DNA from 2 places in the uncultured Gilvimarinus sp. genome. Region 2 is predicted to be linked to the other one. Evidence: predicted binding sites of a transcription regulator. Region 2 holds the regulator's gene; the other holds the start of a gene.
What was found. The regulator sigma-54, encoded in region 2, starts transcription at its own class of promoters, with help from an activator protein. The targets are predictions, from matches to a motif close to TGGCACANNNNTTGCNNT.
Positions count from the first base shown of each region.

Region 1: atzF (allophanate hydrolase) is a predicted target of sigma-54. The motif match lies at 2,972-2,989, and genes of this name have one in related genera.

Region 1 covers NZ_CAXAUC010000010.1:79,349-93,964, forward strand. Annotated here, with positions in the region: gene urtA (urea ABC transporter substrate-binding protein) at 1-788, opposite strand, end outside; gene atzF (allophanate hydrolase) at 1,107-2,909, opposite strand; gene AACY82_RS14255 (hypothetical protein) at 3,339-3,926, opposite strand; gene AACY82_RS14260 (DUF4136 domain-containing protein) at 4,078-4,665, opposite strand; gene AACY82_RS14265 (DUF4136 domain-containing protein) at 4,732-5,340, opposite strand; gene AACY82_RS14270 (hypothetical protein) at 5,573-6,646, shown strand; gene AACY82_RS14275 (sodium-dependent transporter) at 6,713-8,062, opposite strand; gene AACY82_RS14280 (arylsulfatase) at 8,182-9,966, opposite strand; gene AACY82_RS14285 (TonB-dependent receptor) at 10,127-12,553, opposite strand; gene smpB (SsrA-binding protein SmpB) at 12,694-13,173, opposite strand; gene AACY82_RS14295 (sodium-dependent transporter) at 13,366-14,616, shown strand, end outside.
Region 2 covers NZ_CAXAUC010000004.1:124,141-138,756, forward strand. Annotated here, with positions in the region: gene AACY82_RS08950 (YhdP family protein) at 1-905, shown strand, start outside; gene yjgA (ribosome biogenesis factor YjgA) at 930-1,448, opposite strand; gene AACY82_RS08960 (HPr family phosphocarrier protein) at 1,521-1,793, opposite strand; gene rapZ (RNase adapter RapZ) at 1,794-2,672, opposite strand; gene ptsN (PTS IIA-like nitrogen regulatory protein PtsN) at 2,683-3,141, opposite strand; gene raiA (ribosome-associated translation inhibitor RaiA) at 3,171-3,461, opposite strand; gene AACY82_RS08980 (RNA polymerase factor sigma-54) at 3,592-5,121, opposite strand; gene lptB (LPS export ABC transporter ATP-binding protein) at 5,265-5,990, opposite strand; gene lptA (lipopolysaccharide transport periplasmic protein LptA) at 5,992-6,540, opposite strand; gene lptC (LPS export ABC transporter periplasmic protein LptC) at 6,530-7,066, opposite strand; gene AACY82_RS09000 (HAD-IIIA family hydrolase) at 7,107-7,643, opposite strand; gene AACY82_RS09005 (KpsF/GutQ family sugar-phosphate isomerase) at 7,687-8,658, opposite strand; gene AACY82_RS09010 (calcium/sodium antiporter) at 8,706-9,668, opposite strand; gene AACY82_RS09015 (ABC transporter substrate-binding protein) at 9,938-10,552, shown strand; gene AACY82_RS09020 (BolA/IbaG family iron-sulfur metabolism protein) at 10,685-10,927, shown strand; gene murA (UDP-N-acetylglucosamine 1-carboxyvinyltransferase) at 10,940-12,202, shown strand; gene hisG (ATP phosphoribosyltransferase) at 12,220-12,852, shown strand; gene hisD (histidinol dehydrogenase) at 12,862-14,169, shown strand; gene AACY82_RS09040 (trypsin-like peptidase domain-containing protein) at 14,216-14,616, opposite strand, start outside.

The DNA of each region.
Region 1 (14,616 bases), on a different contig from region 2:
ATGTGGCCTACCAATGGTTTAGCATCGATACCCGACAGCTCTTCTTCGCCCACTGAGAAAGCAACTACCGGAATATCCTCGGCCGAAATACCTTGGTTGCCCAGCTCGCGGTAGAAAGGTACGTTGGCGTCACCGTTAATGGTCGAGACAACGGCGGTCTTTTTACCGGCGCTGCCAAAGCGCTTGATGTCCGAGACAATGTTCTGCCAATCGGAGTGACCAAACGGGGTGTAGTTGATCATAATGTCGGACTCTTTAACGCCTTTCGATTTTAGATAGGCGGCAAGAATTTTGTTGGTGGTGCGCGGGTACACATAATCGGTACCGGCCAGTACCCAGCGTTTTACTTCCAGGTCATTCATCAGGTAATCAACCGCGGGAATCGCTTGCTGGTTGGGTGCCGCGCCGGTGTAAAATACGTTGCGTGATGACTCTTCACCTTCGTACTGTACGGGGTAAAAAAGTAAGCCGTTTAGCTCTTCGACGACGGGCAGTACTGATTTACGCGAAACGGATGTCCAGCAGCCAAAAATGGCATCGACGCCCTCTTGCGAGATAAGCTCGCGAGTTTTCTCGGCAAATAAAGGCCAGTTGGAAGCCGGGTCCACCACCACGGGCTCAAGTTTTTTACCCAGCAATCCGCCTTTTTTGTTTTGCTCTTCGATAAGCATCAACATGGTGTCTTTGAGGGTGGTTTCTGAGATGGCCATAGTGCCGGATAGCGAGTGCAGTACGCCGACCTTAATGGTGTCATCTTCGGCGTAGCTGTTGGCTGCGGACAGTGTCATCCCGCAGGCAAGACCTAGCGCGCCAACGGTTTTTGCCAGTTTTCTTAATATCATGGTCGATCTCCATAGCTTGAGGTTAGATGAGCGTCACGCAGTGTGCGCCCCAGTTTTACTCCCAGACATCGCGTTTACTAAGGCTCCCGACAACATCGGTTGCCCTTACCGAAGCTCACGCTTCGGTTTTACAGACAAGGCGATCCCACGGCCGATAAATTCATTATCAGCTTGTCGAAACGACTCTTGTTTCTGCAATTGGTGTAGGCCGACGTGTTGGCGCCGCCCTTTAAAAATGTCAGGTAATAGTGTGGCGGTTGTTTATCATTGGTTTGCCACCTTGTTTTTATTGTTTAAAAAATTTCTCCAGCCGCCGTACTCGGTAATATCGAGCGCTCCTTTAAGCCCTGCTGGCTCGCAAATAAAGCCCTTTACGGTGCTGCCATCGGCTAAGGTCACGTTGCCGATGCCTAATGGCGCCGGTATCTCGGCGACAAAACTGCCAAACAATGTGAGTGGCATATCCCACAGCTCAACCGTAATGGCGCTGCCGGTGTCGTCGCGGGCAAGACCGGGTTTAGCTGGCTGGGTATTACTTAACGCGTAAAGCCGGTAGCGGTCGGCGGTGTTGGTTTCGCAGACAAAGCGCGCACTGCGGCTGGTGAGTTGATGGTTTAGCGGCATGCCTGTTAAATGTGCGCCAACGACGGCGACGCGTATGAACTGATCGTCAATCCCCGCAGGTTTTGCTGGCGTTAATGGCAGCGTTTGCTCGGAGGCGCCTTTCGTCCAGGGTTGTTGCTGTTGCCAATAGGCGCCTAAGGCAATAAGGGCGTTGTCGCTCCAGGCCGGTGCAATAAAAGTAATGCCAAAGGGGAGCGCATCGCTGCGTTTAGGGGCGGGCACCGATAACGCGGCGCAATCGGCTAAGTTAACAAAGTTGGTAAACATTCCCAGCTGAGTGTTAACGCCAACTGGGTCGGCGGCAACATCGGCCTGTGTCGGAAAGCGCACGGTGGTGGGTACCATTAGCGCATCGACTTCTCTCATTAAGCTTTGTATTTCTTGCGCGAGCTCGGCGCGGCGGTACTCGGCGTTAAACACATCGATAGCCGTAAAGTTAGCGGATTGCGAAATAATGCCGCCGACCACGTCGTTAACCTCGGCCGGTTTTTGCGCAATAAAATCGCCTACGGCGGCGCCGCGCTCGGCAACCCAAGCACCGCCGTATAAAAGCTGAGCGAGGTTTTGCATTGGCGTAAAGTCTAAGGTGGTTATATTTGCCCCGGCCTCTTTGAGTTGTTGCACGGCGATAAGCCACGCCTCGCGTTGTGCGTCGTCGCCACACCAGTCGATAGATTCAGGTATGGCAATGTTTGGTGCGCTGCCAAACAGGTGTGTTTGCACACTGAGTTGCGGTTTGCGCGAATAGGCATCTGCGCTATCAAACGCTTCGAGGTGCCGTGCAACGGTCGCGGCATCGTCTACCCCTAAAGCGAATATCGATACGCAGTCGAGGCTGCGACAAGCGGGTACAACCCCGCGCGTGCTAAAGCGGCCTTTAGTGGGTTTAAGCCCAACGATATTGTTAAAACCTGCGGGTACGCGACCTGAACCGGCGGTATCTGTGCCTAAACTAAAGGGCACTAGGCCGCGCGCAACTACCACGGCTGAGCCTGAGCTTGAGCCGCCAGAAATATAATCCGGGTTAACACTGTTGGGCACCGCGCCATAGGGCGAGCGCGTACCTACAAGACCTGTGGCAAATTGATCGAGATTGGTTTTGCCAATCACGATGGCGCCGGCTTGTGTTAAACGGGCGACGGCGGTCGCGCTATTACGGGCGTCATAGCTGTAGGCGGGGCAGGCGGCGCTGGTGGGTAAACCGGCGACATCAATGTTGTCTTTAACAGCAAAAGGAATACCGTATAGCGGCAAGTCAGCGGGAGACTTATCGTTTAAAAAAGCCAGCTGTTGGTTAAGCTCGGCGCGATTAATTCTGTAGGTCCATGCCGGGTCACTGGCGTCAAGCGCATCAACTAATGGCGTGAGTAATTCGGCTGGCGTCGCCTCTTGGCGAGTATAGGTATCAAGCCAGTCTGTCAGTGTCCATCCACTTGTTCGCATGGTGTTTGAGGTCTCGCTTATGCTTAGTTTAAATTAGCGTTTTCATAAAAGGCACAGGCCATTGAGCATGAAGCGTGCCAAACGAGAATGACGCGCGAGTGATGCAGCGTAACGCTGGTGATTGCGAGGGTTTGCCCGGCGGCTTTAAAACTTGAGCGGCGCTTAGTCGCTTGATGGGCAATAAGTTTGCACTGTTATTGCGCACCATTTAAAGACGGAGGGCATGGCCTCGCCTTAATATGGTGCGGACAGTGAGCTTGGGTTTTGCGCGGACCGTTAAGTGATGTTTATCGATGTTGGCCACGCGTGATGGACGCACTTAATGCGGGCGCCCACTAAAACTCGTAGCTGTGTTAGTGGTTGGTGTGTGGGGGGGGTGGTGTTATCGAGGCCGGCTAACCTGCAAAGGCTAGCCGGGTCTTATGTATTTTAGCCATCACATAAAGCGCGTACGCGCTTGATGGCGAGGTCGATGTCCTCTTCGGTTTCTGCCTTTAACGCAATTTGCTTGGCCGTGTGACACTCGGCCGCGTCCTCTTGGGCAGAAGAGACGACGTGAGGGTGCTGCAGGGCAGCGTTGCCATGAGAGTCGCAGTAAACACTGGCAACTCGACGAACATTGGTCGTACGGCCTTGTTCGACACTGACGCAATCGCCAACGCGGATGTCGCCTTGCTCTGTGATTACCTTTAAGGTGCCGCCGCGCGCTAAGCTGATTTGGTACGAGTAGGCGTCACGATTGCCTTGCAGTAACGCCGCAAGAATACCGCCTGCTACGGCACCTTCCAGTGCGTGTTCACCGCGATTGTGATGGCCACTGGTGGCGGCACCGACGATGCCTCCCATCGCGGCGCCACTTCCTGCATCAGAGTCGATCTTGACGTTATCAATAGCGTCGACCGTACCGTAATTGATATTGATTGAGTAATTTAAATCGCTTTGGCTTACGCCGTTGGCGCACGACGATAGCAGTAGACACGCGACGGCGACGCCATAAAGTTGTCGATTGGCCTTCATGTTTTATTCCCGGTGAGTGTTATTTATCCTGCGGGTTGCCGTTGATAGAGACAAAATATTACAAGGCCCGGTGCGGGAGGCGCACCGGACGCTATCGCTTAACGGCTTAAGATTAGCACTAAAAATGTGAGTTGGCGCCAGTGTGCAACGGTTATTTGGCGCGCGGCAATGAGCGCAGCAAAGATGTAACCGCTTGGTCGATGACTTGCGTCTGTTCGTTCTCGTCCTCGGCGGTTAGTTTGCGCCGATACACGCCTTGCCACACCGCTTGATTGGCGCTGCGGTCGACCACATCGATGTTGATAGCGCCGGCGTAGGTGATGCGCGTGGTACCACCTTCGCGCTCCTGCGGCAGCGGGCCGTAAAACGACGCCCAAGAACGGTAATAACCGGTGCGGTCCGGGGTGATCGGGATGGCGTTATTAAACGCCTGTACATCGTTGTCGATCTCGGCGTGGAAATTAATAAACAAATCGCCGTTGCGATCAACTTGGCGGTAACCTTTGGCGGTTAACTCGCGGGCAATAGCGGTGGCTACGTCCTGCGCTACGGGTTCTGGCTCGCCGTACACCTGAATACCCGGAGTACTGGTGAGCGAGAAGGTTTGGTACAGGCTAAAGTCTGTGTTTTTTGCTGTCAGAGTTTGAATGTCGGGGGTGGGAGTGCTCTGGCAGCCGGCAAGTAACAAAACGGTAGAGGTTAGCGCAAAAAGAGTGTGCAACACAGATAGACGAGACATAGCAGATCCTAAAAAGCCGAGTGGCGGCGGCCGGACGAGCCGACTGCCGCGAGGTTTGCTCGGTGGTTATTTGGTAGTGGTTGCCACCTGAGTTGGGTAGGTTTTAAAAATCTGATTTACCGCAGTGCGAATGGCGTCACGGGGGTTGGCCATGGCGTCTTTGCTCAGCTTGCCCTCGGCGATGCCCTCCCAAACCAGTTGCTCTTTATTGGCATCGACGACGTCGATGTTTAACGTCCCCACTTTGTAATGGCGGGTCTCGGTTTCTGAGCCGTACAGCGGCAGCCCCATATACAAGCCACTGCGGTAGCCGTAATACCCATAAGAGGCGGTCATTGATGGCGTGCTGCGAATATCGGTACGATTCTCGGTATTGGAGAAAAAGTTAACCAGTAAATCCGGCGATTGCTCGGAGTAGGTATAACCCAATTGCTCCATTTCTTCCCTTGCCGCCGACTTAAAGTGGCTCGTCACGAGCGTGGAATAGCCCGATTTGTCGGTGCCCAGTGGATCGACAAACGCAAAGGTTTGGTACGCGGTAAAGTCTGCGTCGCGGTCGTAATCGCTCTGAATCGTGGGGCCGCTGGAGGCGCAGCCCGCCAAGAGCGCGGTGCCAACGATCAGTGTGGCCGCCAGCTTTACCCAGCGAATAGTCAGCTTACGTGCGTGAATCATACGGTCTTCTCCCAGTACATGGATCGTTATCAATGGCTTTGACACTAGTATATCGATAAATGATCCACAAAGTGGTGATTGAGTGTTACTAGGGCGGTAAATTTGCGCGTTTAAGCCCCCTTTGTTGAGGTTGGGTATGTTTTGCCCCTGTGACAAATTGACACACTGACAATCCCCCCAGACGCGGTACAATACCGGCCTTTGAATTTTGCCTGACATAAGGAGCGAGACAATGGCGACAATGAAGGTTAGAGGGGTGGCTGTGACTGCTCTGGCAGGGGCATTGCTTGCATCGGGCGCTAGCGCCCATGAGCAGACCTTTAGGCCCGACTCTCATGCGCCTGCCGGCGTTATGGTGGATCACGCCCACAATAAAGGCGAGGTCATGACCGGCTACCGCTACACCTACGCCAGTTACAGTGGCATGTACCAAGGCGATAGTGAAATTGGCGCCTCGGGCCTCGCGGCGGCGGGTTACAGTATGATGCCTACCGCCATGAGTATGGAAATGACCATGCTGGATATTATGTACGCCCCGACTGATCGTTTAACGCTGATGTTAATGCCCATGTATATGACCATGAGCATGAATATGGCCGGCACCGGCATGATGGAGCACGCTATGGACATGGGCGGCTCTATGGGAATGGACGACTCTATGGATCACGGCCACGGCATGGGGCATATGTCCCACGAGGTAGACGGCTTTGGCGATACCAACTTCAGCGCCTTGTATAAGCTGGTTACCGCCGAGCACCAAACACTGATTGGCACCTTGGGCGTAAGCGCACCGACCGGTAAAGTAGACTTGAAAAACCCCGACGGCAGCTTCGTACACTACGGCATGCAGTTGGGCTCTGGCACCTGGGATGCGACGCCTTCAATCACCTACACCGGTACGGCGGGTGCACTTAACTGGGGCGCCCAGGCCTCGGCGGTAATCCGCTTAGAGGATGCCAACGACTCGGGCTACGCCCTAGGCGATAAATATGGCGCAACCGCATGGGGTGCGGTGCGTGTGGTCGATTGGATGAGTTTCTCGGCTCGGGTTAACTGGACCGATCAAGACGCCATAAGCGGCCATTACAACGGTGCGCATAACCACTCAAGCCCCGCGGATATTCAAGCCAATTACGGCGGCGAATTTCTTGATGGCGCTTTGGGGATCAACACCGTGGTTACCGGCGGTGACTTTGCCGGGCTGCGCTTGGGGGTGGAGTGGGTGACCCGCCTGGAAGAAGACTACAATGGCTACCAGCTAGGGTTAGATGACAGCGTTAATGTGAATGTGTCTTACGCGTTTTAATTAAATGACTTTACCCTCTAGCCGCAGTAAGTGTGCACTGCGGCTTTACTTTTTTTGGGGCGATTTTTATCGCACACTCTGCACAAACGTTACCAGTATCAAGCTCGGGCAAATAAACTTTACGTAAAAAGGCCAGACTCGCCAGAAAAAAGTGGATTCAATTTCAGGGTGACCGTTGCTTAGCTCTTTAAGCAGTTGGTTGCGGTGCAGCACCCAGCCGGCAAACACACACAGGGCAACCCCGAGTAGCGGCTGGCCGTAAACCGTGGTCAGCGAGATCACGGTGTTAAAAAGTGCATCGAACTGCCAGATAATCAGTAAGCTAATCATAAAAATGACGCCGCCCGACAGCACTGCCGCTGTCGGGCGGCTCATGCTGCAGCGCTCGACCGCGACCGATACCGGCACTTCGAGTAACGAGATCGCCGAGGTGAGTGCGGCGATACTCATTAGTGCAAAAAACGCGAGGGCCAGCCAGCTGCCGGCGGCGCCCATGTTGTCAAAGAGCGCGGGTAGCACCTGAAAGATCAAGTCCGGTCCAGCGATCAATGCACCCTCGGTATTAAATACACTAATGCCTTGGGCTTGTGCCACATATATGGCCGGTAAAATAAGCAGTCCGGCGGTAAATGCAAAGCCGGTGTCGAGTAAGGTGACGGCGGCGCCGAGCCGAGGTAAATTGTCGGTGTCGCGCAGGTACGAGCCGTAAATCAGCATGGTGCCGACCCCAAGCGACAGAGAGAAAAACGCTTGACCCATCGCACTTAAAATAAGCGCAGGGTCGCCCAGACGGGTGAGGTCGGGCACAAGGTAAGCGCGTAGTCCGGCAAGTGCGCCGGCTTGGGTAAATACGTAGCCGATCATCCCCAGTAAAATTAAAAATAAGGCTGGCATTAGCCGAGTTGACCAAGCCTCAATACCTTGCTCGACACCGCGCGCGATAATCATAATAGTAAGCGCCGACATAACACCACACATTAACGCGTTGCGGCTAAAACTTTGCGAGCCTACCCAGCGGGCAAGGCCGTCGAGCTGCAGCAGTTGTGCTGCCGGGCTGATAAATTCCGCCAACATCCAACCGGCGACAATGGCGTAAAAGCTTAAAATAAACACAGCCACCGTCAGTGCGCCAATGCCCACGGCAAGGCCGGCTCGTTTAAACAATGGTGATGGGCTTAGCTCTGACAGGGCGGTGATGACATTCGCCCGGGCATAACGGCCGATGGTTAACTCGGCCATTAGTGCTGGATACGCCAATATAAACGCGAGAATTAAATAGACCAATAAAAAGGCGGCACCGCCATTACTGGCCGCCTGCGTCGGAAACCCCCAGATATTACCCAACCCCACGGCAGAGCCTGCGGCGGCGAGTAAAAAGCCTATCTTGCTGGAGAATTGTCCGCGTTCTGTCGCCATGATCGCTGTGCCATTTTGTTATTAACAATGGCAGCCACTATAGCGTAACTTTACGCGGGAACAAAAGAAGGGCAACGCCGCTGAGGCTGCAGGGTAAGCCTCAGCGGCGTCGCAATGGGTTAGTCGTTGCGCTTTACTAAACGCAGGTATTTTACCGCAAGGTTTCGGTTCTGTGCGTCGCGGCCAAAGCTCAGTGTCAGCTCGCCAGGGCCGGCGTGTAGTTTAATTTTCTGAGATTGTTCGGCCCAGCTTTGGGTGGGCGCCTCTCCGGTTTCAGCGCGGCGCTGCCCTTGACGGACAGTGCTTTGGTAGGGCGGTAGTGAGTCGAATGTGTACCGCGCCCCTTGGGCTTGAGCGGTGATCTCGCCGTCATACGATCCGTCGGGTGTTTCGTAGCCAATCACAAGTTCGTAGCTGCCGCCATTAATGACGTCAATCGGCCACTGAATTTGGCCCGCGGTTTGTCCGGTGCTGATCAGCCAATCGTGTGCCCAGCCGTCGCCGTGGCGATAGTTAACGCCCTCTTTGACGATCGCAGCCTCGTGGGCGGGAAATATAACCTCTGGGTAACCCGCGTGGCCAACATGGACGGGCAGGGGGGCATAATCGGGCAGCCGTGTTTTCCGGTACCACTGCGTGTACTCTTGTTTAAGCTCAGCCAGTCGTGTCGGGTGCTCGGATGCGACATTCTGGGTTTGCTTCGGATCGGCCTCAAGATCGTACAGCGACCAGTGGTTATTATGGTCGGACGTGGCGAGCCAGCGTTGGGTGCGCACCGCACCGGGGCTTTCGCTAATGGCAACCTCATCCGGGCGCGTGGTGTTGCGAAAATGGTGGGTAAATAGCGTGCGGTCGGGCCAGTTGACGGCTTGAGCTTGATTGGCATCAAGTATCAGCGGCGTCAGATCATCGCCGTGGATCGGTTTTACGGGCGCACGATCGATGCCGGTTAGCGCGAGCAACGTGGGCAGCACATCAAGGTGTTGTGCGATCGGTGTAATGCGGCGTCCGCCACTGATGTGATCGGGCCAAGAGATAATAAAGGGCACTCTAACACCGCCTTCATCCAACTTGCCTTTCCAACCTTTCATCTCGCCATTGTAGCGCGCTTGGCCTCCTGGGAACGCCGGGCCGTTGTCGGACAAAAAAACGACAATGGTGTTGTTAAGGCTGCCGTTGCGCTCGAGCTGCCGAAAGACTCTTTGCAGGTTTTGATCGATATTTTCGACCATGCCATACACGCTAGCCTCGACATTCGTGAGCCCGCGTTTTTTGTATTTATCAAAATACTGTTGCGGTAACTCAAAGGGGCTGTGAGGCGTATTAAATGAGAGGTAAGCAAAGAAGGGCTGCTGGTTATCACGCATAAATTCAATAGCGTGATCGGTTAAGCGATCGGGCAAGTAGCCGGCAAACGCTTCGGTGCTGCGGTTGTGTTGCAGGTGACCGTCAAAGTAATCGGTGATGTGTCCGTCGGCAAAGCCGTAGAACTCGTCAAACCCTTGGCCTAAAGGGTTGTGAGGGTATTGCAGGCCATTGTGCCACTTGCCGAATAATCCGGTTTTATAACCGGCGTCTTGTAGGTATTCGGCGATGGTTTGTTCATCGGGTAGCATTTTTTCACCGCCGCGGGTCACACTGTGAACACCGGTGGCAAGCGAGTGGCGCCCCGTAAGTAAACTGGCGCGCGTGGGTGAACACACCGGGCTGACATAAAAGCGGTCAAAGCTGACGCCATCGTGGGCGAGCTTGTCGATGGTGGGGGTGTCGATTTTTTGGTTACCATTAAGGCCGAGGTCGCCCCAGCCCTGGTCATCGGTTAGCACCAGCAAGATGTTGGGTCGCTGTGACGCGATGTTGGTTTGCGTACTACAAGCAACAAGGGAGGCTATGAAAGCACTCATGATGAGGCGTTTTATTGTTGTTGACTTCATAAGCATTAATTTACCAAGGGTATAAAAAAGGCGTGTTACAAACACGCCAAGCAAGGAACCTACACACTAGGTACAGGATGTAACGCCGGCTCATTCGCTTTAGGAGCGCGAGCCGGCCTATGGTCGCGGTTTAGAAAGTCGCTCTTACACCCATGGTGTAGCGCGCTTCGTACTCATTCTGCCATGCGAACTGGTCTTCATATTCCAGGTAGTAAGTTTCTTTCTCTGAGGTAATGTTCGAGGCGTTTACATACACACTAACGTAGTCGTTAATGTCATAGCTGACCGAGGCGTCCACATACGCTGTTGGCTCTTGCCACAGAGTACCTTCGCCCCAGGTTTGGTTGAAGCCAACCACGCGCTCACCGCGGTAGTTGTAGGCAATACGAGCCTGCAGTGCGCCATTTTCGTACCAGCCGACCAAGTTTACGACGTCTTCCGAGTTGTCTTGGAAGGGCAGTTCAACGCCGTCCATACTTTGATTGCCAGACTCGCTAGGCGAGTAAGTGTAGTTGGCGTCGATACCAAAACCGCTCAGCATCGGTATGTCTAAGAAGTCGTCAAACGCTAGCTTGGCGGCCAGCTCGACCCCTTTGAGTACGCCGCCCTCGCCTTGAATACTGGTGGATACGGGTACGCTGCGGCGCACGACGCCGTCTAGGTCGGGCAGTTCCATTTGAACGGTGCCGTTCTCGATAAAGCTCTCGACATCAATGTAAAACCAGCCTGCAGATAAGCTGCTGGCAGCGCCCAGATAATACTCCAGAGAGAGGTCGTAGTTAGTGGCTTGCCAAGGGTCTAGCTCAGGGTTACCCGTGGCATTGCCACCGGTGACAATAAACTTGCCGTTGGTTTCGCTCTCGGGGTCAGAGTCTAGTACGTAAGTGGGTGACAAGCCGCCGCCCCATTGAGCCAGATCCAGCGGCGCCATAGTGCGGGCATAAGAGGCGCGCAGCACGAGCTCTTCACTCAAGTCAAAGCGCAAGTTTAGCGAGGGCAATAAGTAGTCCAGTGAACGCTCGGTGGTGATATCACCCGCATCGACAGATGCGGCACCGTAAGGCTGAGAGGCGCCTACTTGGTTTTGCCCCACGGTCAGGTCCGAGTCGATGGCGCGGACGCCAAAGTTACCGCTCATAATGCCGGTTTCAAAATTTGCTTTGGCGTAGTAGCTTTGCTCTTCTAGTTCGACATTGTAAGAGCGTGCGGGGGCGATCGCGCGATGTGTGCCGGGATAGAGCGCTTCGTGGTAGGCCTCGACATCTTGCATGCTACGCGGGTCAGCACTCCATATGGTTGGAATACCGGTTACGCTGCCGAAGTCGCTAACTTGAATTGCGTCTAGGTCGGCCAGTAGTGTTGGGATGCCCGAGGTGTAAAAGTGTTCGCCATCACCTGCGGTACAGGCGCCTTCAATGCCGCCGCCGTCTAGGTCCACGTCAGTTGCTTTGTATTTAACGTCGCAGCCGCTTACCGGTGACAGTAGATCAAATTCATAATTGTCGACGCTACGCTCGCTTAGGCGCACGCCGAACTCCAGCGAGGTCAGGAAATTACCGTCGAAGCGATACTCTCCGTCAAAGCGTGCCACATCCAGCTCACCGTCACGGGTGAAGTTATTCTCGCTGGTTAACGCGCCTAATGAATAACTGTTAAGGTCTCCCATGTAGTCGCCAATCGAGCGTGCGTCGCCCATCGATTCGCCGTTCATCCCTAGGTTGGCGTTGTTATCAAAACCGCTCCAGCTGGGGTTGTCGCCGCTGTAGTTGACGCTCAGCTGGGGGTAACCTAGGTAACCATTAGGGTTGGTTTGCAGTTGACCGTCGGCGCAGTCGCCTTGTGTCCCCTGTGTACCCTCGGGATAGTATTTGCATTGTATGCCCCATTGGCTGCCATTGGCGGCGTCGATATCCATGTAGCTGTTCAGGCGCTCTTGCTCGGCTTCGCCGTGCACTAAGCGGAGCGATCCGGTGAACGCATCGCCGTTGTCGTAATTAAGCTCGACGTTGTAGTTTTGCGATTCGGCTGTTTGTGCCTGTACCGAGGAATAGGATTTCGCGCGGCGGCCGAAGCCGGTATATTCTTGTACGGTATTGACACTGCCGTGATCAGTGGATTGCGTTGCGTCATACCAGCCCCAGCGCTGCCATTTATCGCCGAAAGCAAACCCTGTTTGGTAGTCGTTATCTTCTAAGTCGGTTACCAGAGCTTCGGCCACCAGCTCAAAGCCGGCTCCCAGATCAACTTGAATGGCAATGTTTGCCCCGGTGCGCTCGCGCTCTGTCTGGCGGTTGTAGGCGGTGTGACCGGTAAACGCCCAATAGCGATCATCTAGGTCGCCATCATTATTGAGATCGACGCTGCCATCGCTGAAACGATCGGCAAAGTTTGGGTTGTTACCGTTGACCCAGCCGTAGTCAGATTCGTTAGTGAAGCCGGTCCAGCCGGCGTTGCCCATTACCCCAGCGTTATGCGTCTTGGTGGCGCGATTGTTTTGCTTGTAGTGCGACGGTGTAACCGGTTGCAGAAATCTAGCGGGGATTACTTTGAAGGGCAAGTAGAGATTTGTAATGAAAGTGCAAAATTATGCACAGGTCAGCTAGGTGAGGCCGCTGCTGGCGTTTGCGGTAATGTTGCCGGGTGCCACGCATCTGGAGGATGCAGTGGCCCGAGAGCGGAGTCGGCGGTGGTGTTTGATTAGCGCGTATCGGTTTGAAACAGACGTTGTTTTTGCCGGTTCCAGTCCCGCTCTTTTTCGGTTTCGCGCTTGTCGTGCAGTTGTTTACCTTTACCCAGCGCCACTTCGACTTTGACCAAGTGTTGCTTCCAATACATGGCGGTCGCGACCACGGTGTAACCTTTTTGCTCGGTCGCCTGACGCAGTTTGGCCAGCTCTTTTTCGTGCATTAAAAGTTTGCGCGAGCGGTTGGGCTCGACCACATAGTGGGTAGAGACGGTCGCGAGAGGCGAAATTTGTGCGCCCACCAACCACGCCTCACCGTTTTGGAAAATCACGTAGGTGTCGGTTAGTTGCATCTTGCCGGCGCGTAAGCTTTTAACTTCCCAGCCGAGCAGGACGATGCCCGCCTCCAGCTTATCTTGCAGCAGGTAGTCAAATTTTGCCTTTTTGTTGAGGGCAATGGTGTTGCCAGCGGGTTTTTTCTGCTTTTTAGCCATGAACAGTCGCGTCGGATGGGTGAATGAAAACACCGGCATTATAACGATCCCCGGGCGTTCTGTCTGCGTCCGCACTTATGCTGTTGAGCGATTAACGATACAATCGGCGGCAACTATAAGGTTTGGGCGCAATAACGCAGGCCGCTGCTCAGTGCTGGGCGGTGGATAATCGCAGACAAGCGGAGTGACAGCGTGAAACGAGCACAACAGCACGCCATTTGGGGGCGCAGAGGCACATTTATCCTGGCGGCGACAGGCTCCGCCGTAGGTCTTGGCAACATATGGAAGTTTCCCTACATCACCGGCGAGAACGGTGGTGGTGCCTTTGTATTGATGTATCTGCTGTGTATCTGCTTGATTGGTTTGCCGGTGATGGTCGCCGAGGTGTTATTGGGGCGCCGGGGCCGCGCGAGCCCCATCACGGCGATGCAAGCGGTCACCCGAGAGTCGGGCAGCTCGCCCGGTTGGAATGTGATCGGTCTGTTTGGAGTGTTGGCCGGCTTTTTGATTTTATCCTATTACAGTGTCATTGCCGGCTGGACCCTAGAATATGTCACGACTGCCGCTCGTGGCGGATTTGTTGGCCTAGACGGCGAGAGTGCCAAGCAGGCGTTTGATGCGCTGCTGGCCAATAAAAGTGCCTTGGTGCAATGGCAGACAGCGTTTTTGTGTATGACGGTGTTGGTGATTGTATTTGGCGTAACCCGCGGGCTAGAGACTGCGGTGCGGGTGCTGATGCCGCTGCTGTTTGTGTTGCTGTTGGTGCTGTTAGGGTATGCCGCCTATGTGGGGGATTTTGCCGCAGGAGCCTCGTTTCTGTTTAGCTTTAAGTTCGCTGATTTATCCTTAGAGGGGTTGTCGTTAGCATTGGGGCACGCATTTTTTACGCTTAGCCTTGGAATGGGCGCCATTATGGCCTACGGCTCGTACATGCCCCACAAAAGCTCGATTGTAAAAACCGTCATGATGGTGGGGGTGCTGGATACCTTGGTGGCGTTAATTGCGGGGCTGGCCATTTTTCCGATTGTGTTTGCCACTAGCGGGGTAGAACCGGGCGACGGTTCGGGCTTGATGTTTATCAGCTTGCCGATTGTTTTTGGCTCTATGCCTTTTGGAACGATATTTGGCACCTTGTTCTTTTTATTGGTTACCCTGGCGGCCTGGAGCTCGACGATTTCTCTGTTGGAGCCGGCGGTGGCTTATTTGACGGAGCGTTTTCGGTTTCACCGGGTCAGCGCTAATTTGCTTATCGCGTCGTTAGCGTGGTTGTTGGGTTTAGGGACGGTGATGTCCTTTAACGACTGGTCCGACAGCACCTACTTCTTAGGCATGAATTTATTTAACTTTATTGATTTTATAACCGCCAGTGTATTGTTGCCGTTAGGGGGTGCGTTAATGGCGGTGTATGTCGGCTGGTTTATGAAGCGGCGGCCGCTGCGGCGC
Region 2 (14,616 bases):
TTTCATCCGATGATACGGCTGAGCATCACCCGTTATTAACTGCGCAGTTATTGGCTCGGTTGCGCCCGGCGGAGGTGAACATCGAGCAGTTGCAGCTAGGCGACGACCATTACGGCCGTTGGCAGTTTAATGTTCAGCCTGATCCCGATGCTTTGGTGTTGAGTGATGTCTACGGCAGCGTCAGAGGCTTATCCATCGCCGGCCATGGCGAGGGTGGTGGCGCGCTGCGTTGGCAGCTAGAGCCCGAGAGAACGCAATTAAAGGCGCAGTTAAGTGCCACTGATATGGCGGACGTCATGCGTCAGTGGGAGGCCCCACAAAGTCTGGAAAGTGAGTCGGCGGTCTATCAACTGGCGTTGAGTTGGCCTGGCGACCCGTCCGCGTTTGAGCTTGCCAAGCTTGAGGGTGATGTCGCGACGGTTATTGGGTCAGGGCGTTTTATCCGAGACTCGGCCATTGCCGGTGAAGGGTTGTTACGCCTGATGGGGTTATTTAACTTTGATTCGCTAGCGCGCCGTTTGCGGTTGGATTTCTCGGATCTATACAAAAGCGGCTTAACCTTTGATGAAATCACCGGTGCGGTGCACTTTGATGCGGGCCAAATGGTGGTTGCTGAGCCGGTGTTACTGCGCACACCCTCAAGCCGTATGCAGCTGACCGGTACAGTGGATTTAGTGGATCAAACGCTTGATACACGCTTGGTAGCGACTTTGCCGATGGGTGGTAATTTGACGGTCATTGCCGCATTGGCGGCGGGGTTACCGGCCGCCGCGGGGGTTTTTGTCATCAGCAAATTATTCGAAGAGCAGATGAATAAAGTGACCAGTTTAACCTACAGTATTACTGGCGATTGGGATGACCCGGTGACGGCGTTTGATCGTGCGGCCGAAGCCGAAGAGCAATAGTGTGATGGTGGCTAAACGACAGTTTTATTCGTGTTGCGCTAAAGTGTCCCGAATATAACGAAACAGCTTGCGTGCGTGAGTCGTCGCCTTGGTTTGCGTTGGTGCTTTACGAGCCTGACGAATAAGCTGGCGTAAGTGTTGAATCTCGATGTTGGGGTATTCGGCAATAAAGCGATTCAGTGCGTCTGCCTCATCACTGAGTAGCTCATCGCGCCAGCGCTCAATTAAGTGCTGGCGTTGAATGCTAAGAGTGCCCTGAGATTTTATCGCGGCAAGTTGTGCGGCGACTTCTTCACCATCGACCAACTGCATCAATCGCCCAATACGCTGTAATTGCCGGCGTCTGGCTTCACGCTGGCGAATGCGTTCCATCTCCAGAATGGCCTCGCGCAACTCATCTGGCAGTTCGATATTGGCCAGTTGCGACTCTTTGAGTTCGGTAAGCTCTCGTCCGATTTCTTGCAGCACGTGCATGTCGCGTTTGCGCTGAGACTTACTCGGACCTTCGAATTCTTCAGTGTCTGCTTCAAAATCTGTCGTCATGGCGTCGCGGTTGGCTCGTGTTGGGTGGGGCGCGATTATAGCAGCTCATGCTGAGCGCTGCAGTGGTACGGGTTATTCGTCTTGCTCGTCGAATCCCGCTTCAATCAGCGCACAGATGGCCTCGACCGCCGCATGATCTTGGGGGCCCTCGGCACGTACGCATACCTCGGTACCCATACCGGCGGCCAGCATCATTAATGCCATCATGCTGGCGCAGTCGGCCGATTTATCCGCGGCCTGCAGCTGTATTTGGCAGGGATACTCTTTGGCTAGCGCAACCAGTTTGGCGGCAGAGCGGGCATGTAGGCCTTTATGGTTAACGATGGTAACAAACTTTTCTGGCATTTAATGGCTCTCTTTGGTTGAGTGGCCAAGCTCGCGATGTCTGACCTGGACATTGTCCAGTTGACTGGCAAAGTGAGCCTGCAACTTCTCACACAGGTAAACCGAGCGGTGTTGGCCGCCGGTACAGCCTATAGCAATAGTAATGTAGCTGCGGTTGTTGGCTCGATAATGCGGCCACCAGCGTTCTAAAAACCCTTTTACGTCCGCCAGCATGTCTTGCACCAGCGGCTGTTCGTCAAGAAATTGCGCGACATCCTGATCGATACCGGTTTGGCTGCGCAAGTTAGGGTCCCAGTGGGGGTTGGGAAGGCAGCGTGCGTCAAAGACTAAATCGGCGTTGTTGGGTGGCCCGTGTTTAAAACCAAAAGATTCAAACAGTACCGCCATACCCTCTGCGTCGGGCTCCGCCACTCGCTCTTTAATTAGCTCCCGTAATTGATGCACGTTTAATGCGCTGGTATCAACCACTAAGTCGGCGCTATCGCGCATAGGCAATAGTAGCTGCTGCTCAGTTTCAATCGCTTCTGTTAAATTTGTGTGTTTGTTGCTTAGGGGGTGTTTGCGCCGGGTCTCGCTAAAGCGCTGGACGATTTTATCGGCATCAGCATCTAGGAAGATAACGGTAAAGGGCAGGCGAGCATCGCGCAGTGGCTTGATGGCGACTGGAAACATTGCCAGGTCTTGCCAGGCATCGCGAATATCAATCCCGATGGCAAAGTTTTGGTTGTCGGCATCTTTATGCAGCTGAATTTGATCGACTAAGGCTGGCAGTAGGCTGATCGGTAAGTTGTCGATGCAGTTATAGCCGGAGTCTTCCAGCGCATTGAGCGCGGTACTTTTACCTGAGCCGGATAATCCGCTGACAATGACAAGGTGCATACACGCCTACCTATCCGTTGTCGTGAGCGATGGCGGCCGCGTATAGAGCCTGGCCGCTGTCAGCATCGCGCAGAGTTTGCCGATAGGCGCTTTCGTTGAGCGCCCCGGCCAATGCTGCCAGCGTGTGTAGATGTTCGTCATTGGCTTGATCGGGTACCAACATGGCAAACAGAACGTCGACGGGTTCGCCGTCAATCGCATCAAAATCTATCGGCGCTTTGAGCGTAATCAGTGCGGCGATGGTCGCTTCGCAGCCCGGCAGGCGGCTGTGAGGAATGGCAATGCCGTGGCCAATGCCGGTCGAGCCGAGTTTCTCACGCGCGACCAGGCGGCGAAAGATTTCGTCGGCATCCATGCCGGGGATACTCTCGGCAATGGTGTTGGCGAGAATTTCTAAGGCACGTTTTTTACTGACGCCTTCGATTCGGCTCAGGGTACGTTCAGGCGATAAGATCTGTGCAATTTGCATAGTATTTTGCGTAACTTGTTAGTAACTAATTAGCGGTGGCTGCGAAGTTTTTCTTTGTGTTTGATTAATTGCCGGTCGAGCTTGTCGGTCATGGCATCAATCGAGGTGTAGAGATCGTCTGACTCGGCGTCAGCAAAAATGTCTTTGCCGTTAACGTGAATCTTCGCCTCGGCTTTTTGCGTTTGTTTTTCTACCGACACGGTAACATTGATTGTGGTGATCAAATCGCTGTGGTGAGTCAGTCGTTCCAGTTTGGATTCGATGTGATTATGAATCGCTTCGGTGACATCGACGTGATGGCCGCTGATGGTTACTTGCATACACTGCTCCTCGTGTCTGTCTGCTGCCTAAGTTGTTGTGCTGCACCCTTGGTATTAGCGCATTGCCTCGAGCGATTGGCAGAACTTCAACATAGCAAGGATTAGAAGTTCTGTCACATGGGCCGGTGTCTTAACCCAGCCCTTTGCGCTCATTAGAAGGCGGAATATTCAACGACTCGCGATACTTGGCGATTGTACGCCGGGCAACGCGAATCCCTTGATCGGAAAGCATCTCGGTGATTTTGCTATCGCTCAGAGGTTTTTTCGGGTTCTCTGCCGCGACCAGCTTTTTAATAATAGCTCGGATTGCGGTCGACGAGCACTCGCCGCCAGAATCGGTGCTCACATGGCTAGAGAAAAAGTATTTTAACTCGAATATGCCTTGTGGCGTGTGCATGTACTTTTGGGTGGTGACCCGCGAGATAGTCGACTCATGCATCTCCACTAGCTCGGCAATATCGTGCAGCACCAGTGGCTTCATGGCCTCGGCGCCGTACTCTAAAAAACCACGTTGCTTTTCGACGATACAGGTGGCCACCTTTAGCAGAGTTTCGTTGCGACTTTGCAGGCTCTTTAAAAACCAGCGGGCCTCTTGCAGGTTGTCTTTTAAGAAGGTGTTGTCGCGGCTGGAGTCGGCGCGTTTGACCATAGAGGCGTAGCCGGAGTTGATCCGCAGCTTTGGCGCTATGTCTGGGTTGAGCTCAACTGTCCAGCGTCCTTCCTTCTTATCCACAAACACGTCGGGTACGACATACTCGGTTTCGCTGGTGCTGATGCCATCGCCGGGGTGTGGATTAAGGGTTTTAATCAACGCCACGGCTTGAGCTAACTCAGGTTCTTTGAGGCGGGTCTTGCGCATCAGTTGGCGGTAGTCGCGGCTACCGAGCAACGGCAAGTACTGGCGCACAATCAGTTGCGCCGCCTCTAAAAAAGGGGTGCTTTTGTCGTATTGGGCCAGCTGCACCAGTAAGCAGTCGACTAAGTCGATGCTGCAAGTGCCGCAAGGGTCAAACTGTTGTAAGCGGTGTTGTACCGCCTGCACCTCGTCGAGTTCTAGGTCGTCCCAATTGGCGGTTAAACCCTCAAAAATATCCTCGATACTGCTACTGAGAAGACCCGAGGGCTCGACGGAGTCAATGATCGCCAGGGCAATGATCTCATCGCGCTCGGACATGGGCGTGAGGTTGAGCTGCCACATTAGGTGGTCGTAGAGCGATTCGGTATTGCCGCGACGGCTTTCGAAGTCGTTATCGTCGCCCTCGTAGTTACTGGCGGGTAATGTTGACGACGAACTCTCGTAGACATCATCCCAGCTGGTATCAACGGGTAGGTCTTGCGGGATCGACTCGCTCCACTCGCTGTCAGCGGTGGGTTCGTCCGCCTCGGCGGTGGTTTGGGTGCTCGCTGGGTCTGCGGGGTTCAGCTCGTCCTGGCTGTTATCGCGGCGTTCATCTTTGCCGTCGGTGTCACTATCCTTTTGGTCGCTACCAGTGTTGTCGTCGAGGTTCTCCTCAACTTCGAGCATGGGGTTGGAGTCCAGCGCCTCTTGGATCTCTTGTTGCAGATCCAGCGTCGATAGCTGCAGGAGGCGGATGGCCTGTTGCAGCTGCGGCGTCATGGTGAGCTGTTGACCCAACTTTAGCTGTAGGGACTGCTTCATAATGTTAGCAATGGCACTCAGATTGTGTTGTTGTAACTGTGGAGTTTAGTCATCAACACCAAGCCAAGCAATAGTACTAAGCAATCTTTGTGCCTGAAAGTCAAAAAATAGAAATTGTCAAGTGGTGGTGCGGCTGCTCGGCTTTACAGCATAAAGTTGTCACCGAGGTAGACTTTGCGCACTTTCTGATTGGCCAGAACCTGCTCCGAGCTGCCCTCAGCGATGATATGGCCCTCGCTGACGATATAGGCTTTTTCGCAGATGCCAAGTGTTTCTCGGACATTGTGATCGGTAATCAAAATACCAATGCCGCGATCCTTAAGGTGACGCACAATGTGCTGAATGTCGCTGACCGAGATAGGGTCAACCCCGGCGAAGGGCTCATCTAGTAGAATAAAGGCCGGGTCCGTTGCCAGGGCGCGGGCGATTTCGACCCGGCGGCGCTCGCCACCCGAGAGCGACATGCCGAGGTTGTCGCGAATGTGGGTGATGTGAAACTCCTGCAGTAGCTGCTCGAGCTGCTCTAGGCGCTGTGGTTTTTTGAGATCGCGTCGAGTCTCTAAGATGGCGAGGATGTTGTCCGCCACCGACAGCTTGCGAAACACCGAGGCCTCTTGCGGCAGGTAACCAATGCCCGCCCGGGCCCGGCCGTGGATCGGTAGGTGTGTCAGGTCTAGCTCGTCTAGGGTGACGCGGCCGTTGTCGGCTTTGACCAGCCCCGCGATCATGTAAAAGCAGGTGGTTTTACCCGCGCCGTTAGGCCCGAGTAAGCCGACAATTTCACCGCTGCTAACAGACATCGACACGTCAGCGACGACTTGGCGGCGTTTGTAGCTTTTAGCGAGGTTGTGTGCAGTAAGAGTGGCCATATTATTTTTCGGTCGCTCCGGCAGGAATCACCATTTTGATACGCTCGTTCGAGTTGTCATCGCTCTGGGCGTTGATGAGTTCGCGGGCCAAGTCATAGTGAATGCTGTGGCCTTGCATAATCGCGCCGTCTTGTTCGATTTTAGCGCTGTTGCTGAGCGTTACCGTGCGCTTGTCGTGGTCGTAGCTGATCTCGTGAGCCTCGGCAAACACTTTGCCTTTGTCGGCTTGGGGTTGCTGTTCAAAGTGTGCCGGGGAGCCAGATGCCTCGATTTTGGCGACTGAATTGTCACTTTTAAAGTGAACCACGATACGCTCGGCATCGATGATCAACGAGCCTTGTTGGAGGCGCGCTGAGCCGGTGTAGGTGACTAGCCCATTTTTTTGATCAAACAGTTGTTTGTCGGCCTGTAGCTGAAAGTCTTGCTCGCGGTCGTCGGGTAAGGCGTGAGCTGTTGTGGCAATCATTGCCATTGCGGCGGCTAAAGCCAGCGCCGGGACTCGCGGAAATAAGCCCGTCTTTAAATAGCGCTTAATATCATTAAGGGGCATAAGTGGCTTTTACCTCGGATAGCAGTTCAATACGTCCGTTGTCGAGCTCGGCATTGAGGCCAACAGCGCGAGTGGTGCCGCGCTCGCTACGCATGGTAACAGGTTTGTCGGTATGCGCGTATTGCTGGTCAGTGTCGATGGTTAGATCATCGGTGGTTAAGGTCACCCAGCCGTATTGGCCTTTTTCGTTCCATACCTGCACATTGTCGCGCAGGGTGATGGCGTTGCTGACACTGGTGCCTTGCTTGGCTGAAAGTTGCCATGGCTCAGTACTCGATTGGCGATAAAGCGTGACGTGGGGGTGATCCACTTCGCTGCGGTTAATGGTGCCATTGCTAAACGAGGTAACAGAGCGGGCAACCATTTTGTGTTTGAGGCTGCCGTTGTTGCTATAGGTGCGATCGACAATGCCCGTCATATACGATTGCGGGAATTGCTTTTGCGCCTTGGCGCTCTCGTCACTTAACAGCATGTCACGGGGCGAGTATTGCAGTGCGCCATAAATCAGCGCGCTGCATATCGACATAAGCAGTATCCAAGATTTGGGTTGCCGGGGCCGCACAGGCTTAGTCCTCAGTTGCGATAAATGGCGCCAGCATGGCGGTGTAGCTGCCTTGCGCCTGCATAATTAAATCACAGGCGTCGCGCACGGCACCGTCGCCCCCGCGGTTATGGCTAATCCAGTGGGCGCGCTCGGTAACCGCGCTGTGGCCGTTGGGAACCGACAGCGCCAGGCCCACCCGGGTCATGATGGTTAAGTCGGGCCAGTCGTCTCCCATGTGGGCAATTTCATCAAGTTCGATATTCATGTCTTCGATCATTTCACCCAGTGCCTGCCATTTGTCTTCGCGGCCCTGAATTAATAATGTAATGCCTAAGTCCCGAGCACGACGGGCCACCAGTGCACTGGTGCGGCCGGTGATGATACCCACCTTGACGCCGGATTTTTGCAATAATTTGAGGCCTTGTCCATCGAGTGTATTAAAGGCTTTTAGTTCATTGCCGGCGTTATCAAAATACAGTTTGCAGTCGGTGAGCACGCCGTCGACATCCAGTAATAGTAATTTAATGCGGCGTGCGCGGGTTAGGGTTTCTTCGGTCATAAGTTAATGGCTGTATTGGAGAGTGTGTAAGGTCGCGGTGCGATTAAATAACGCCAGCGCGCAAAAGATCGTGCATATGGACAACGCCGGTAGGGACTCGGTTGTCGCCCGTGATCACCAAGGCGGTAATTTTTCGGGTTTCCATAAGGTTAAGCGCCTCGGCGGCGAGCGTGTCGGGTGCGACGGTGGTCGGGCTGTGATTCATAATCTCGTGCATTTGCGCCGAGTGTATGTCCACGCCGCGATCAATACTGCGGCGCAAATCACCATCGGTAAAGATGCCGGCAAGCTCGCCACTGTCTTCAGCTACCGTGGTCATGCCAAAGCCTTTCGTGGTCATCTCCAGTAGCGCTCGGGCTAGGGTGTCGTGCTTTGCAACGACCGGCAGTTCATCTTTACTGTGCATGACGTCGCTGACTCGTAGCAACAGCTTGCGCCCCAGTGAGCCACCGGGGTGCGAGAAAGCAAAGTCTTCGGCGGTAAAGCCGCGGGCCTCAAGCAGGGCGATGGCGAGGGCGTCTCCTAGCACTGTGGTGACGGTCGCGCTGGATGTTGGCGCCAGTGCCAGCGGGCAGGCTTCGCGCTCGACGGCGATACTGAGGTGAGCGTCGGCCGCTTGCGCCAATACCGACTCGGGCGCACCGGTCATGCTGATCATTGGCACGCCTAGCCGTTTAATCAGCGGTAAAAGCGTCAGTAGTTCGGGGGAGTTGCCGGAGTAGGAAATGGCAATAAGCAGGTCATCGCGCGTTAGCATGCCCAGATCGCCGTGACTGGCTTCACCTGGGTGCATAAAAAACGCGGGGGTGCCGGTGCTAACCAATGTCGCCGCTATCTTTTTGCCCATATGACCAGACTTGCCCATGCCCGAGACGATGACACGACCGGTGCACTTTAAAATCTGGCGGCAGGCGCGGCTAAATTGCTCATCAATATGACCGCGCAGCTCGGCGACCGCTTGAGTCTCAAGCTCAATGGTGCGCAGCGCTGACTGGCCAAAATCGAATTCCGTCATGATATTGCGTGATTCCTAATGCTTTTGATGGGCGCTAGTATAATGCATTAAGCCAACAGCAGGACGTAATAACCGGCATACAGCGCTAGCAGCAGCAGGCCGAGTGGTTTGCCCAGCGCTGCCCCACCGCTGTTGCGGCGGGTTAAAAAGCTGATATACAAAGCGATGGCAAGTATCAGTGTTAAGGCGCCCATGGCCAGAAAGTCGCGATTAAAAACGGCGGACTCCATGTCGAGTGGGGCAATGATGCCCGGTATGGCCATTACCGCTAAAATGTTAAACAGATTAGAGCCGATTACATTGCCGATAGCGATGTCATAATGGCCTTTAAGGGCGCTGGCAACCGATGCCGCCAGCTCCGGTAGGCTAGTACCTACCGCGACCACCGTAAGACCGATAACCAGTGGGCTGACGCCAAAGGCTAGGGCCAGTTCACTGGCGCCGCGCACCAGTAAATCGGAGCTGATGATCAAGATGACCAGCCCGACAATAAACCAAGCGATTGACGCGAACCGGCTCATGACTGGAATATCGTCTTCAACCTCTTCCGGGTGGTGACGTTTGCTCCAGATGATCAACCCCATGGCGCAGGGCAACAACGCCAGCATCGCCCAGCCCTCTTGGCGAGAGAGGTGGGCGTCGCTCAGGAACCATCCAGCTAGAGCGGTGACAAACAGCAGAACCGGCAGCTCTATTTTTAGCAGGTGGTTTTGTACTGGCAGCACCGCAATTAGTGCGGTAGCGCCCAGTACGAGGCCAATGTTGGCCAGGTTTGAGCCGAGTGCATTGCCCACCGCCAGGTCTCCTGCACCGCGCAGTGCTGCGTTAAGCGAGACGACGACCTCGGGTGCCGACGTGCCAAACGCGACGATAGTGAGGCCGATGATCAGCTTGGATATGCCAAAGGTGCGCGCCATAGCGGCGCTGCCGGCAACGAACTTATCCGCGCTCCATATTAGGCCAACGAAGCCGATGAGCACCAAAAGTGCGGGAAACCAAAGCTGGGTCATAAAGTGATCTCGGTGTAATACTGGATGATTTTTGCTAAAGGACGGCACCATTTTACTGTGATGCTGTCTGTAGGCTGGTGCGGGGCTAAATGGTATAGTGTTCCGCTTCGCACAGCAATTGCGAGCGCTCCGCTCGCCGCCTGATTGGCGTATATTTTGGTGCTAGGCAATCCAGCCAGTTTAGTTGTACGTACTATATTTAACCTTACTTGCCTGTGTCGCTCGCTAGGGAAGAGTTTGTTGTAATTTACTCGTTAAGGAAAGTGAAGATGATTCGATTTTCGTTGCTGAAACCGCTACAAACGGCGGTTGTGTTTTTTATGCTTGTCGCGTCAATGGCCCGAGCCGATGGCGCGGACCCGTATCAATTAGTACAAGGGGTTACAGATAAGCTGATCAGTGCAGCACAAGTTCACAATAAAAGTGGCGATCAGGCAAGCTTTGATGACGAAGTGATGGCGGCGCTAGAGCCCGTGGTTGCGTTTGATTATATTGCCCGAGTGGTGATGGGCGATTACTACGACAAGGCGACGGACAAGCAGAAACGTGCTTTTGCCGACAAGTTTCAGGCCGATTTGGTTAGTACGTATGCCAAAGGTATTGCGACCTACGCCGATAGCAGTATTAAGCTGGTAGAGCCGTCTAAGCCGGTCGGTGATGCACGCCGGGTGACGGTAGAGCAGCAAGTCAGCCATGAAGGCTCGACTCACAAGCTGTCTTATTCCATGGGTAAAAACCGTGACGGTGAGTGGAAGCTGATTAACGTGGTGCTTAACGGCGTTAACCTGGGGCGCTCGTTTAGCAGCCAGTTCCAGCAGTTGGCGAATAAATATGGCGGCGATATCGATAAAATTATTGGCCAATGGGACGCTTCTGAAGGCTAGTTTAACGCTGCTCTGACAATCCCGCGTGCCCTTAAGGGTGCGCGGGGCGCTACAATCCGGTAATATTCCCGCCTGTTTCTAATTAGTCGACCCAGATTCTTGCTGTGGTCGTCCTAGCCCTATGGGAGAGCTATGCAAGCCCAAGAGATTCAAGCGCTCATCGAAAACCACATTGCGGACAGTCAGGCGCAAGTGACGATCGAAGGTAGTCATGTCCATTTAGTGGTGGTGAGCCCTGCCTTTGCCGGTGTTAGTCCTGTGAAAAAGCAGCAGATGGTGTATGCCCTGCTGACTGATCAGATAGCCAGCGGCGTGATTCACGCTGTTCATATGAAAACGCTGACTCCTGAAGAGTTCGCCCGCCAGTCCAGCTAACAGGTAGCCCGCATGGATAAACTGATGATTCAGAGCGCAGGCCCGCTGGCCGGCGAGATCCGTATTTCCGGGTCAAAAAACTCGGCGCTGCCTATTCTTGCCGCCACCTTGCTGGCCGATACGCCGATACAAATATCGAATTTGCCACACTTAAACGACATCACCACCATGCTGGCGCTGCTGCGTTGCATGGGCGTGGGGGTGACGGTGGACGAGCGTATGTCGGTCGAGATCGACGCCAACGCGATTAATGACTTTACCGCTCCTTACGAGCTGGTAAAAACCATGCGCGCCTCTATTTTGGTGCTGGGGCCGATGCTGGCTCGCCACGGAGTCGCCAATGTGTCGTTTCCGGGCGGGTGCGCCATCGGTTCGCGCCCGGTGGATATCCACCTGCGTGGGCTTGAGGCCATGGGCGCCACCATTGAGGTCGACGAAGGTTATATTCGTGCCCGCATGGATGGACGCCTAAAGGGCGCTCATATTTTAATGGATACGGTCACCGTCGGCGGAACCGAGAACCTGCTGATGGCCGCGGTACTGGCCGAGGGGCGCACGGTACTGGAAAACGCCGCGCGCGAACCCGAGGTGGTGGATTTGGCTCACTGCTTGGTGGCAATGGGAGCGCAGATCGAAGGCATTGGCACGGCGACACTGGTGATCAATGGCGTTGAGCGTCTGCAAGGGTGTCACTACAACGTAATGCCCGACCGTATTGAGACGGGCACTTATTTAGTGGCGGCGGCGGCAACGCGCGGCAGTATTCGCGTTAAAGATACGCGGGAAGACATTCTCGAAGGTGTGTTGCTTAAATTGGAAGAGGCTGGTGCCCACATCGCCACCGGCAGCGACTGGATTAGCCTGGATATGAAAGGCAATCGCCCGCGCGCAGTCAGCTTAAAAACTGCACCGTATCCGGCATTTCCCACGGATATGCAGGCGCAGTTTACCGCGATGAATGCAGTTGCTGAAGGCTCAAGCTCCGTTACGGAGACGATCTTTGAGAACCGCCTGATTCAGGTGCACGAGCTTAACCGCATGGGCGCTGATATTTCTTTGCAGGGTAATACGGCGATGATCCGGGGGGTCGAACGGCTTAAGGGCGCGCCGGTTATGGCGACCGACCTTCGTGCATCGGCAAGTTTGGTTATTGCAGGCCTTGTCGCGGATGGGGCGACACTGGTGGATCGAATCTACCATATTGATCGCGGCTACGAATGTATTGAAGAAAAGTTGCAAATGCTGGGCGCTAATATCCGCCGGGTTCCCAACTAGGTTGAGTTATGACTGACATGATTACCATTGCCCTCACCAAGGGGCGGATTCTGGAAGAGACGTTGCCATTGTTAGCGGCGGCCGAGATTCACCCGGAAGAAGACATCGACAAAAGCCGCAAGCTGGTGTTTGCCACCAACCAAAGTGATGTGCAATTGCTGGTGTTGCGCGGCGCCGATGTGCCCACCTACGTGCAGTTTGGTGCGGCGGATATGGGCATCTCGGGCAAAGACACACTGATGGAAAACGGCGCCGAGGGGCTGTACGAGCCGCTGGATTTACGTATTGCCCGCTGCCAGTTGATGACCGCGGCCATTAAGGGCGCGCCCGCTAAATCTGGCCGGATTCGGGTGGCCACTAAATACGTTAATATTGCCAAGCAATATTACGCCGCCCAGGGTCGGCAAAGCGACATTATTAAGCTTTACGGGGCGATGGAGTTGGCGCCTATTATGAGCTTAGCCGATGAAATTGTGGACATTGTCGACACGGGCAATACTCTTAAGGCCAACGGCTTAGAAGCGCGCGAATTTATTGCCGATATCAGTTCGCGCCTGATTGTGAATAAAGCCTCCATGAAGATGAAGCATGTGCGTATTCAGGCCATTATCGATGGCATTGCACAGGCCGTGGCTTCCGGTAACAAGTAAGAGATCACTATGACAAGCAATCCTTTGATCGCTCGCCTTGATGCTAGTGATGCTGAGTTTTCCTCGCAGCTCGATGCGCTGCTGGCATGGGACTCAGTGTCAGATACCAAGGTTGCCGATATTGTTGCGGAGATTATCGCGGCGGTAAAAGCTCGCGGTGATGCGGCTGTCGTTGAGTACACTAACCGGTTTGATCGGCGCACTGTGACGAGCATGAGCGAGCTGGTGGTGCCGGCCGAGCGAATCGCTGCGGCACTGGCGGCGATTTCTTCCGAGCAGCGCGGCGCGCTGGAAGCGGCAGCTACGCGGGTACGGACGTATCACGAGCACCAGCAACAAGAATCCTGGCGTTACACTGAGGCCGACGGCACTGTATTGGGTCAGCAGATTACAGCCATGCAGCGTGTTGGGCTTTATGTGCCGGGCGGCAAGGCGTCGTACCCGTCATCGGTGTTAATGAATGCGATACCGGCCAAAGTGGCAGGTGTCGATGAGCTGACCATGGTGGTGCCTGCGCCCGATGGTGTGCTCAATGATATGGTGCTGGCCGCCGCCGCGATCGCCGGTGTTGACCGTGTCGTGACTATGGGGGGTGCGCAGGCCGTTGCCGCGTTGGCCTACGGCACCGAGACGATTGCCCGGGTTGATAAGATCGTCGGCCCTGGCAATATTTTTGTCGCTACCGCCAAGCGTGCAGTGTTTGGCCAGGTGGCAATCGATATGATTGCCGGGCCCTCCGAAATTTTAGTGCTATGCGATGGCCAGACCGATCCCGACTGGATCGCTATGGACTTGTTTAGTCAAGCTGAGCACGATGAGCAAGCGCAGTCGATTTTAGTTTGCCCCGACGGGGACTACCTTGATCGTGTTGCGGCCGCCATGGCCCGCTTGCTGCCCACCATGAGTCGCGCGGACATTATTCGCCCCTCTTTGGCAAATCGCGGTGCGTTAATCAAAGTGGCCGACATGAATGAGGCGGTCGCCTTGTCCAACCGCATTGCGCCCGAGCACTTGGAGCTGTCGGTCGCCGATCCGGAGGCCTTGTTGCCCAGTATTCGCCATGCGGGCGCTATTTTTATGGGGCGTCACACCCCCGAGGCGTTAGGTGATTACTGCGCGGGTCCGAATCACGTGTTGCCTACCTCTGGCACGGCACGGTTTTCGTCCCCCCTGGGTGTTTACGACTTTCAAAAACGCAGTTCTATTATTTTCTGTTCGCCCGAGGGGGCGTCGGTGTTAGCCGAGACGGCCTCGACTTTGGCGCGCAGTGAAGCATTAGAGGCCCACGCGTTGTCGGCCGAATACCGCAAGCGCTAACGTTTTAATGTTGGCTCGGTAGGTTAGTGGGCCGACTTGTGGTGCGCTAGGTGCGGTTGACTTCGAGGTTATCTGGTCGCTCGCCCACCGTGACATCTATCTCCAGCTCTTCCGGCAGCGAGCCGTTGGTGTGAGGGCGCAATACCCGTACGCTGACGACGGTGCCCGGCGCCAAATCGGCCACCTCTTTTAGCCCTTGGCGCTCATTGCCAATGGGTTGATTGTTGATGTGGGTAATCACATCGTTGGGGCGAATGCCGGCGATGTGTGCGGGGTTATTTAAAAAGACATTCGTGACCCGCAGGCCGCTGACGTTTTTTAATCCCAGTGCGGTGATGGCGGCGGGCGTTAAACGCTCGGCGTCGAGGCCGAGCCAGCCGCGCACGACACGTCCGTACTTAATAATATCCTTTAGTGATTTCATGGCATCGTCCGCGGGTACGGCAA